Pseudobacteriovorax antillogorgiicola: one gene and its partner. The protein of the gene in region 1 interacts with the protein of each later gene in a pairwise test. Links are inferred from orthologs where the notes say so. Each region holds a gene or a part of one and is shown on either strand. Other genes may lie near its edges. The genes, in order: B9N89_RS02040 and mrcB.

Evidence for each region.
Region 2: the proteins of B9N89_RS02040 (region 1) and mrcB interact in binary tests that used the Escherichia coli proteins (3 or more experiments, as listed by UniProt). The link is inferred for Pseudobacteriovorax antillogorgiicola from one-to-one orthologs.

What each region holds. Positions count from the first base shown.
Region 1 is NZ_FWZT01000001.1:407,287-410,766, reverse strand. Bases 588-3,480 are described here. They hold B9N89_RS02040 (peptidoglycan D,D-transpeptidase FtsI family protein), read right to left. Parts: upstream 2,928-3,480; coding sequence 1,248-2,927; downstream 588-1,247. Other genes in these bases: rsmH (16S rRNA (cytosine(1402)-N(4))-methyltransferase RsmH), read right to left, coding at 3,305-3,480; B9N89_RS02035 (hypothetical protein), read right to left, coding at 3,013-3,297; B9N89_RS02045 (UDP-N-acetylmuramoyl-tripeptide--D-alanyl-D-alanine ligase), read right to left, coding at 588-1,248. In the rest of the region: more of B9N89_RS02045, read right to left, coding at 1-587. UniProt on the Escherichia coli protein: Essential cell division protein that catalyzes cross-linking of the peptidoglycan cell wall at the division septum. Required for localization of FtsN.
Region 2 is NZ_FWZT01000015.1:68,235-75,466, reverse strand. What follows is about bases 2,187-5,182. They hold mrcB (penicillin-binding protein 1B), read right to left. Parts: upstream 4,806-5,182; coding sequence 2,568-4,805; downstream 2,187-2,567. Other genes in these bases: B9N89_RS18785 (hypothetical protein), read left to right, coding at 5,061-5,182; B9N89_RS18795 (tetratricopeptide repeat protein), read right to left, coding at 2,187-2,558. In the rest of the region: B9N89_RS18800 (hsp70 family protein), read left to right, coding at 1-1,765; more of B9N89_RS18795, read right to left, coding at 2,073-2,186; more of B9N89_RS18785, read left to right, coding at 5,183-5,360; B9N89_RS31450 (hypothetical protein), read right to left, coding at 5,410-5,556; B9N89_RS18780 (hypothetical protein), read left to right, coding at 5,591-6,091; B9N89_RS18775 (DEAD/DEAH box helicase), read left to right, coding at 6,258-7,232. UniProt on the Escherichia coli protein: Cell wall formation. Synthesis of cross-linked peptidoglycan from the lipid intermediates.

The DNA of each region.
Region 1 (3,480 bases):
TTCTGAGATTCCCCCCTTGCGAGCGCCATCAAGCATGGCGCGACTTAGTGGTCCAATCGCAACAAGCATCTTAGGTCTAACACTTTCTGCACAATAATATCCAACGTTATAATGAGCTTGCTGGCTTTCATCCCCAAGTTCCAGCATGTCACCGAGAACCAGGATCGTGTCGGCGTTAGGAAAAGCTGCATTCACTGAAGAAAGGCCAGCATCCATGCTCTGTGGATTCGCGTTGTATGTGTCATCGATTAAAGTCATCGTTGGAAATCGAGAGATACTAAACCGCTGGCTGACCCCACCAAAGCTCTTCATTCCTTGACGTATACTCAGGGAAGAAAGGTCCAGCCCGAAGCTAGCAGCCACGGAAGCAGCGAAGTTGATAGGGTAGGCTTGGTGGTAAACGGGAACCGTTTCTTGAAATGCTTCCTGAGGAGATGTGATAGCGAGTGTCATAGCTCCATCTGTCAAGTACTTGAGCTTAACTTGAATGTCTCCCTCTTCAAGGCCGAAGGTCAATACTCGGTCATGATGCTTTTTAGCGACATTCACAGTGTCAGAGTCATCATGAGGGACAATCGCGATCGCATCCTTGCGTGTGGTCGTGAGCATTTCTTGCTTGGTTGATCTTAGGGTTTCACGACTACCGAACTCCCCAAGGTGAGCAACCCCTATATTGAGGACGATGCAGATATCGGGATTGGCAATGTTGCACAGTGCCTCGATATCTCCCTTATGGCGGGCCCCCATCTCAATCACTGCGAATTGGTGGTCTGTAGTCAGCTGACAAAGAGTTATGGGTACTCCGATTTCGTTATTGTAGCTACCTTTGGTGTAGAGTGTATTTCCTGCTTTTGTAAGGATATGGCTGAGCATTTCTTTGGCTGTGGTTTTACCGTTTGAACCGGTAATAGCAACGACTTTGGCTTTGTGCAGGTTTCTCCAAAATGAGGCAAGACCTTGAAAAAACTCTAGAGAGTCTGGAATTTCTATTCCTCGGCTACGAAGATCGGATGGTATCTGATCACAATGATCCGCCTGGTAGAAGAAGCCTTGGCAGCCTTTTTCCATAGCCTGCCTAATGAAGTCGTGGCCGTCAAACGTCTCACCAATAATTGGTAAAAACCAATGCTCCGGCCTGATGGATCGACTATCCGTCTGGATTATATTGGGAAGATTGGAAGGAATATCTCTGATTTCATCAGGAATCGTCGCATTCAGGTGTTGGATCAAATCTTGTCGTTTAAGCATCAGTGAATCGCCTTCTTAAGAGGTTGTGTGGCTTGGTGGCGCTTGCTTGGGGCTACGTTGAGATAGCGTAGAGATTTTTCATTGATTTCCTTAAATACCGGAGCAGCCCAAACCCCACCATAGTAAGGCTTCTTCCTTGGTTCATCAATCACAACGTAGATCACAAGATGGGGATCTTTTACTGGACTGAAACCTGCAAAGCTGGCGATACGCAAGTGTTTAGCATAGCGCCTGGTTTCCGGGTCAACTTTTTCAGAGGTGCCTGTTTTACCAGCAACGTGGTAATCGGAACTTTTTGCATTGCTGCCCGTACCGACTTCAACCACCTCAGCGAGAGTCTTGGACATGACTTTTGCGACTCTATGAGGAAGCACTCGACGAATGACCGTAGGGTTTTGACTGCGAAGTACTTGCCCCTTGTGATCTTCAATTCTCTCGACCAGTATTGGCTTCATAAGCTGGCCACCATTGGCGATGGCACCATAGGCTTGAACGATTTCAAGCCCAGTCATCATTAAGCCTTGGCCGAATGATATATTAGCGAACCGTACCTCTCGCCACTTTTGCCAAGGCATCATCCGACCAGCTGCTTGATTCGCGGCCTCAGTTTTGAATGCAGCCTCGCCGAGACCAAAATCTTCGTAAACTTGGTAGAGGGCTTGCGGCCCCATCTTCTTAGCAATTTTGTAAGTTCCAATATTACTCGATTCAATTATGATTTCGGCAGTCGACAGTTCTTCGGATGGATGAGAGTCTCGGATGCGCAGAGATCCTTCTCGAAATAGCCCTTTATGGGTTTCAAAGGCTTCGGCCATACTCGTTTTGCCAAGGGCTAGGGCGCGGGCCACAACGAACGGCTTCACCACTGATCCGGGTTCGTAAAGATCCATCAGTCCATGGTTTCTGGTATTAAATTGGTCAATGGTAGACGAGTCGTTTGGGTTAAATTTAGGGTAGTTTGCTATGGCAAGGATATGGCCCGTGTGAGGATCTGAAACGATGGCAAAACCTGATTTGGCTTCTGCATTTTTGATACCTCGTTCGAGTGCTTTTTCTGATATTTCTTGAACCACGCGGTCGAGTGTTAAGTATATTTTCTGACCAGGCTTTTGTGGCTCTGCCGCATCGGATTCACCACGGATTATCTTGCCCCTAGCATCACGGGTCAGGAGGTTTGTTTCGCTATTACCGCGGAGAGTTTCATCGAATCGAAGCTCCAAGCCCAGCAGTCCTTTGTTATCTGTACCAACATAGCCTATAAGCTGACTGGCAAGGCCTGATGGATAATATCGTGAAGGTTCGAGTACAGAGTGCAAGCCATCTATGTTAAGGGCCATTGCTTGATCAGCTAGCTTGCTATCGATCTTACGCTTGATCCAAGAAAAGTATGATCGCTTTTGGCCTGCTTTTCTAATTCGATTTGGTGGAATATCCAGAATCTTGCCAAGAGCCTTTGTTTCCGTGGGGCTAGGGTCGAATACCCGGGGGTTTATGAACAAGGAAGGTTTCCGAATACTGATGGCAAGGGGTTCACCCCGACGATCGAAAATAGTTCCTCGATATGGGGAGAGGTCGATGGATCGATGGTACTGCCGTTGAGCGAGTTGGGATAAGACATCTGCAGAAGGTGGGGTGATTAGAATTAACCCGGCTCTCACCAAGAGCGCTAGAAAGGTCATAAAGAATGCAAAAGATACGAGACGCAGGCGACTTTTTTTAAATTGTAGGGACGATTCGTTAGGCAATCTTTGGTGGGTAAAGTGCTCAATTTCTTGAGTTTGGCTCTTGGCTTTCAATGGCTGCTAGAACCTCAAATGGATCATGATGCATGGGGTCTTTAGAAGCCAGTATGGTTAAATTTTGCTTACTAGTCAACTTGGCTAGAGTCATCTTCAAAGAGCTTCGCTCATCCATCAAGCGAGATTCTTGGTCCTTAAGATCACCGATCTGATAGCCAACGAGGGTACACTGAATTCTCATGTAGGCTGCAAATAATGCAGCACCCATTGATACGGTAAGCAGGGTGACGTCGATCCACTTAATCTTCATGAAGACCTCATAGTTTCTCAATCGTCCGCAGTTTGGCACTACGGCTCCTCGGGTTTTCAGATTGTTCCTCTTCACTAGGAATCAACGGAAAGGGTTTAACGATCTTGCCCTTAACATCCTTATAGGCTGCTACTTGATCTTCTGTGAGTGGGGCTCTAGAAAGATGAGCAGGGATTTTTTTGC
Region 2 (7,232 bases), on another replicon or contig:
CTTCCATATCACGGCTCACCTTGGAGGCAGCTCTCTTTTTGGCCAGACGTTCAGCGAGGAGCTCAAACGGGCTGACGTTTTAAAAACTGTGGAACAGTTTTTCCCCCATTGCCCCCGGAAACAGGTCAGCCATTCATCGGAAAATGCCCTTCAAGACTGGGGTTTACCATTCGCCCAAGACCCAGCGGTGACTCACCATTTGGCCGAATTCTTGGATGGAACGGACGTTCACTACATCTTGTTCGCTGGCGGCACTATGAAGCCACGATACATTCAGGAACTGATCTGCGAGCAGCTGGAACGATGGCAGGGCTTCGCTCCTGAACAACTAGAACAGGATGACTTAGACCTCGCCGTAGCCAAAGGCGCTTCTGCTTATCTAGGGGCAAAGGTGAGCAAGCAAGGATTGGTAGAGTCTCGATACCCTAGGAACTTATTTCTAAAAGTCGGTGCAGGCAAAACAAGCAAAGCACTGTGCCTGATCCCTAAAGGCCAAGAAACTGAGGCCGTGATCGACTTGGACTTACCAGATCTAAGAGCCCAGCTCAATCGCAGTGTGGTTTTTGAATTATTAAGCGACTCATCGGCAAGACCTTATGAAAGCGGCGAGATTGTTTCCCTTGAGCCTCACTTTGAAAGTGTAGCAAGACTTCAATCTCGCTTAAAAAGCAAGGTCAAAGGCAATCCTTTAGTTGCCGTGAGTCTCAGAACCTGGATTCGTGAAACGGGGAGCCTTGTAATCGAATGTCATAGTCAAGAGCAACAGGACCAGTGGCCTCTGAGCTTCGATCTTAGTGATTCCAACTCTGCACCAAATGAACAGTTCAACAACCACGCTGTTCAAGTGATACCCACAGAAAAAACAGAAGCTCTCATTCGCGGGCTCTATGGAAAAGGAAAACATTCCCCTCAACTAAGACCCAAGCAATTAGCTAAAAGCCTCGAACAATTGTTAGACCGCCCACGGCAAGACTGGGACCTAGTAACGCTACGATCCATCTGGAGCAAGCTAGAATCTGGGCTCACAAGACGGGGACGTTCCCTGGACCACGAGGTCAGCTGGCTGAACCTAGCCGGCTTCACCATGAGGCCTGGTTATGGCCACAGTCAGGATGGGGATGCTATCGAATCATTGTGGCGAGCCCATGAACTGGGCCTTCAGTTTCCCAAAGAAGCTTCCGCGCAAGAACAGTGGTGGATTCTTTGGCGACGAGTAGCTGGCGGGCTTAGCAAAGAGCGGCAAGAACTGCTGTGGGATAAGATTTTTCCCAGCCTGAAAAAGGATCGTGCTAGCTCTGCGCAGCAGTATTTACTTGCTGGTTCCCTTGAGCGGGTGGATATGAATCGCAAAGTACAATTAGGCAATGCTCTAGCCCAACAGATCGCACAGGGCAGCAAAACCCATATGGATGCCAAGATCTGGTGCCTTTCTCGCTTAGCCAGCCGTATACCTCTCTACGGTGGCCCGGAACATGTGATTCGACCAAGCTTTATTGAACAGTGGGCGGAAACCTTAGAGCCGCTACGGGGCCACGATCATCTTTACCGCAATCTCAATATGTTCTATAGCCAGGCAGGCCGGATGGTAAATGATCGGGAGATGGATATTAGTCCAGAATGGCGCCAAAGATTTCTCAAAAAACTGGAGCCACTGGGCGCAGACCAGCATCATTATCGCGTGGTATCTGAATACGTTCCTGTCAGTCATCAAGATCAGAACCAACTGTTTGGCGAAGACTTGCCCCTAGGGTTGTATCTCTCGTGAGCTATGATCGGAAAAATTCCTTTGATTAAAACGACCCGAGCCGGAAGCCTGACTACAGACTCCCGGCTCAAAATGCACACTAAAGGGACGGAAACACTTGGCCCTCCGCTAGGAGGGAAAGCTTTTCTTGCCTAGCAAGATGATAGCTAAATTAAGGTTTGACTGTGAATCTCTTTTAACGAATCAATTAAGTTTCCATAAATTAGAGACTTAATTTGAGCCCTATCTCTGCGTCTTGTTTCGACAAAAATGTACCCTTAACAATCAGCAGCGCCCCCTGCGGCATTTCACTCGAAAAACAGCTGCTCTAGAGGTTTCTTGCTGCCTCAATCGCCTGATTCGCACCCTTATAATCTCCACGACGTAAGCGGCATTGAGATATCAACTCCCAGGCCTTGCGCTTCTGATGGCTTTGACTCGGGTGCCATAAGCCCAAAGATTTCAAGGCCCATTGCTCGGCTTGGTTTTCTTTACCTTTAGCGAACAGTGATCGAGCCATCATATAGGAAACTTCAGGATCTCGATAGTCGATGCGATAGGCACGCTCCATGGAAGCGATGGCTTGATCCATCCGCCCTTCATCGAGATGAGATTTGGATTTGCGAATTAGATGAGTCACTGCTTTTTTCTGAGCCCTCGGTCCTGATTGCCGGTGACTTTTAGGTGTCGGTCGGCGCTGTTCAGGCTTTTCTGGTGGCAGATCCGGCTTTGGCTCAGGAGGCTCAAAATCCTGATTAGGGGTCACACACGAACTTAAACCCAGCATAACAGTGACTAAAAGAATGAGTTTCATTGACGACCTCTACTCAAATAAACGTTTAAACCAGTCCATCACCGGGTCCATACTTTTAATACAGGGCGACTGACCTTCTGGCTCTTGACCCTTTAAGAATGGCATATTTCGTACACCCTGGCAGAAGTGGAAACTACCACGACCATTGTCTTCGTCCACCCAAAAATAATCCACATCGTCAGGCTTTTGAAAATTTAGCGGTTGCCGAGAAATATCTTTCATCAACCGAGCCCACACTTGCAGCGCTCCTGAACTTCCTGTGAGGGGGGTTTTCGCATAGTCGTCTCGCCCCATCCAAACAACAGAGAGCTTGTCCCCAGTAAAGCCAGCAAACCAGCTATCCCTCTTATCATTACTGGTTCCTGTTTTTCCTGCCGCCCTTAGCTCATCATCGATCGTGTTATAGGCGCTCTTTCCCGTGCCCTCATACATGACCACTTGCAGAGCATACTGAAGAATATGAAGCAGACCAGGAGAAAAAACTTGCTGAATATTGGGAGGATAAGACTGAAGAACCTGATCCCGGTAATTCATCACGTAGCGTACGCTGCGCAATTGAGCACGAAAGCCGGCCGACGAAAGTGTTTGGAAGATGTTCATCACTTCGAATGGGCTCAAACCAAACGAACCAAGCAACATCGCTGGATTGGTCGGGATCTCATCTGACACTCCGAGGCGCCTTAAGGTATCGGCAACTTTTTCAGGCCCGATATCGAGGCCTAAGCGGACCGTTGCTTGATTGTAGGAGTGAGAAAGTGCTTGATAAAGCGGCACAAGGCCGTGATTCTTTTGATCGTAGTTCTGAGGTTTCCATATCTTGCCATCAGCCTGCTTGAGCTCAATGGGAGCGTCATCTATCATGGACGATAGAACATACTCCTTCGTCTCCAAGGCTGCCAGTACCACTGCCGGTTTTACAAGAGAGCCGATAGATCGTTTGCTGTCCAAGGCACGGTTAAATCCTTGGTATCCTGAGCGCTTGCTTCCCACCACGGCTTCCACATCGCCTGATGCCCCCGCGACGATCACCGCAGCCTCTAAATCTTCACCGGCACGGCCCCAGCGTTTGATTACCTGATCAACAGCATCTTCCGCTGCCCACTGAGAATGAGGATCGAAGGCGGTAAAGATGCGCATGCCCTCCCCCTGCAAATCTTCGGCGTAGTAATCACGTTCCAGATGCCGTTTGACGAGATCAAGGTATCCTGGATAGCGAATACTCTTAGTTTTAGGAGTCGGAGGCACTTTAAGGGGCTTTTTCAATGCCTCTTGATAAGCTTCTTCTTCAATTTTCCCTGCTTCAAAAAGCATTCTTAGCACTTTGTTGCGGCGGCTGAGACAACGCTTTGGATGACGGCGAGGGTTGAAGTACGAGGGTCCGTTGACTAGAGCCACCAACAATGCAGCTTCGTCAAGGCTAAGCTCTTCGATTGACTTACTAAAGTAGTATTCAGAGGCGAGACCAAAGCCATGAATCGCTCGATTGCCATTTTGAGCGAGATAGACCTCGTTTAAATAGGTTTCTAAGATCTCTTCCTTGCTGTAGTGCAATTCAAGAAGTAAGGAATAAACTGCTTCCAAAAGCTTTCTTCGCAGACTTCGCTCGGAACTCAAATAGAAGTTCTTCACAAGTTGCTGTGTCAAGGTACTTGCCCCTTGCACGACCCGACCCGCTTTAATATTGGAATAAATAGCTCTTGCGATCCCTTTCGGGGAGATCCCCCAATGCTCGTAGAAGCCCTGATCTTCGACCGCGATCAAGGCATCAATAAGAACTTGGGGAGCCTGCTGAAGTTTGATCAATTTGCGATCTTCAAAGTGATGGGGATACATTCCACCCACCATTAAAGGTTCAAGTCTCACAAGATCTACGGGCTGTTCGTCGATGCTTAGATCGCTAAGGCCCCCCGCTGACACTTCAAACGAAACCAGCTGCGCTGGCTCTTTTTCATCCCAGAATTGAAACATTCGCTTATAAATTTTATAGCGATCCCCCCTCACAGAGAACTGACCAGGGGCTTGAACATCAACAACAGGAATATAGCCACTTTCAAGTAGCTCACGCCTAAGGTAGCGATCGTTCAGCTCCTTGCCATCGTACAGCTCCATGGCTCGGCCATAGACAAGTGATGGCAGTCGCCACTTTTTACCTTCAAACTTTTGCCTTACCTGAAAGTCGAGAAACACAAGCCCCGCCAGAAGCCCAATCACAAGGCTGATGGAGAGCACCTTAAGGAACGATTTCAATATCTTACTCCTCTTGAAACGCCGGAATGAGGGAGGGTCTGCCCGATCAGAAAGCCAAGCCTCGACGGCTATCCAGTCAAGGCAGAGCTTTTTCTGACTCAGTGGTAATAAAGATGAGCACCCAATCAGTCCTATCCAAATATCTTACTCATTATAGGATCTTAAGAAAGCGCGCAGGCTGTTTCCCATAAGTCCTAAAGACTATACAGAAACATGCCGATATTTCCAATGGGGACCACTAAATTAGAGGACGGTATGAAAGCTACTTACCTGCTTTTGGCGATTCCACTGTTGTTGCAGACGGGGTGCCTGACCAAGCAAGATATGGCTTATGTGGATAAGACCATAGAGGAATATTACCAACTCCACTGGCAGCCGCTCATGAAAGAGATCGATAAACCCACTGATGAGCGCCGTTTTGAGCGTCGCCCGCAAAAGACAGTAGTTTGTAGAAAGAGCATGGTACGCACCTTACCAGAAGAGTGTGAGGAATACCGGGGCAAGAAGAAGAAACGCAAGAAGAGGCGAGGCAATCGATTTAGCTACAACCGCTAAATCTTCGGTCTCAGATTCAAAAGCCATGTTTCAAATATGGAATTGCCAGCTACTCCTTCGCAAAATCCGTGATGACGGCGATGCTGCCGTCGTCTGGTTTCAGTTCGCCCCTCATGCCAAGGCCACTCGATACCACGCTTCCGCTTAAACCTAGATAGTCAGCCTCATAAAGATCTGATAGAACTAATGCTTGCATTTTTGGTCGTGATTTTCATTGAAGGTTGCAATCCATGGCTACACTGGACAAGAAGACCCTTGCCGATAAAACACAACTCCACGAGATCATCGTTGCTCAGATGAGACAGAACCTAGATGATATTGTCCGTTCGGCGCAGGCTGCCCACGGGGGAGCTACTCACGAAGATGCCGTTGCGAAGAGCAAGTACGATACCCACGGCCTTGAGCTATCTTATCTTGCTGGCTCTCAGTTTGAGCGAGCAAACTTATTAAGAGCAGACATCGTGTCATTCTCGGCTCTTAAACCCACTCTTTTTGACAAGGATCAAGCCATCGGCGTTAGCTGCCTTGTCTCTCTCGAATCTATTCACCCTAACCAGAAAAAGTTGGTGTTTCTCTCCCCTTACGGGGCAGGGATGACCGTCAATTGGCAGACCAGCCCAGTAAGTATCGTTAGCCCCGAATCCCCGTTAGGTGTGGAACTGGTGGATAGCTTTGCCGGCGACGAAATTGAAGCTGGCAGCCAAACCCTAGAAATCATTAGCATTCTATAGAGCCAGGAAGCAAGATCCCAATTTTCTAAGGAATTTCCTTGTGTCGGATTCGTTTTCACGTTAAAAGCACCACACAAAAAAGACGTACTGATGATTCATCGGTAAAAGATCGGGTATGCAGCAGGCTCTGACGGAGTTAGCTGCCGTTAGACAAAGAAAGAAGTATATGACCCAAGAACTCACGTTTGCCACTCTAGGCCTAAGCCAAGACATTGTTGAAAATCTAGAATCCATTGGCTTCAAAACTCCCACCCCCATCCAAGCAAAAAGTATCCCAGAACTACTAAACGGCGGTCGCGACATCCTCGGACTTGCGCAGACTGGTACTGGTAAGACGGCTAGTTTTAGCTTGCCCATAATTGAAACGATCAATCCAGATCTACCGCGGGTACAAGCTTTGATCCTAGCTCCCACACGAGAGCTTGCAAAGCAGATCTGTGAAGAGATTTATCGCCTCAAAGGTCAGCGCAATCTTAAGATCTGCTCGATCTACGGTGGTTCGTCCTATGATCGCCAAATCAGAACCCTTAAGCAGGGCGCTCAGATTGTTGTCGGAACTCCGGGCCGCGTGATCGACTTGTTGGATCGGAAGGCACTTCGAGTCGACGACCTCCAGTATGTAGTCCTAGACGAGGCGGACGACATGCTTAATATGGGATTTATCGATGATATCGAAACAATCCTAAGCTTCGCTCCGGAAAATCGTCGGATGTTGCTTTTCTCTGCGACAATGCCACCACAGCTCAACCGTATTGTCGATCGCTATATGAAAGAAAAGATCGAAATCAATCTACGGCCAAAAGAGCTAACCACAGCTCTGACCGAACAGATTTATTACGAAGTCTATGATTCAGACAAGCAAGAAGCCTTGGAGCGGGTTATTCACGCCAATCCAGATTTCTATGGTATCGTTTTCTGCCACACCAAAGTGGAAACAGATGAAGTGAATCATCTGCTGATTAAAGCTGGCTTTAGCAGCGAAGCCCTTCATGGTGACATCAGCCAGAACCAACGAGAGAAAATTGTTCATCGCTTCAAGAATCGCAAGCTACAAATTCTTGTCGCTACTGATGTGGCAGCACGAGGGGTCGACATCAAAGCCCTCACCCACGTAGTGAACTACTCTCTACCAAGTCACCCT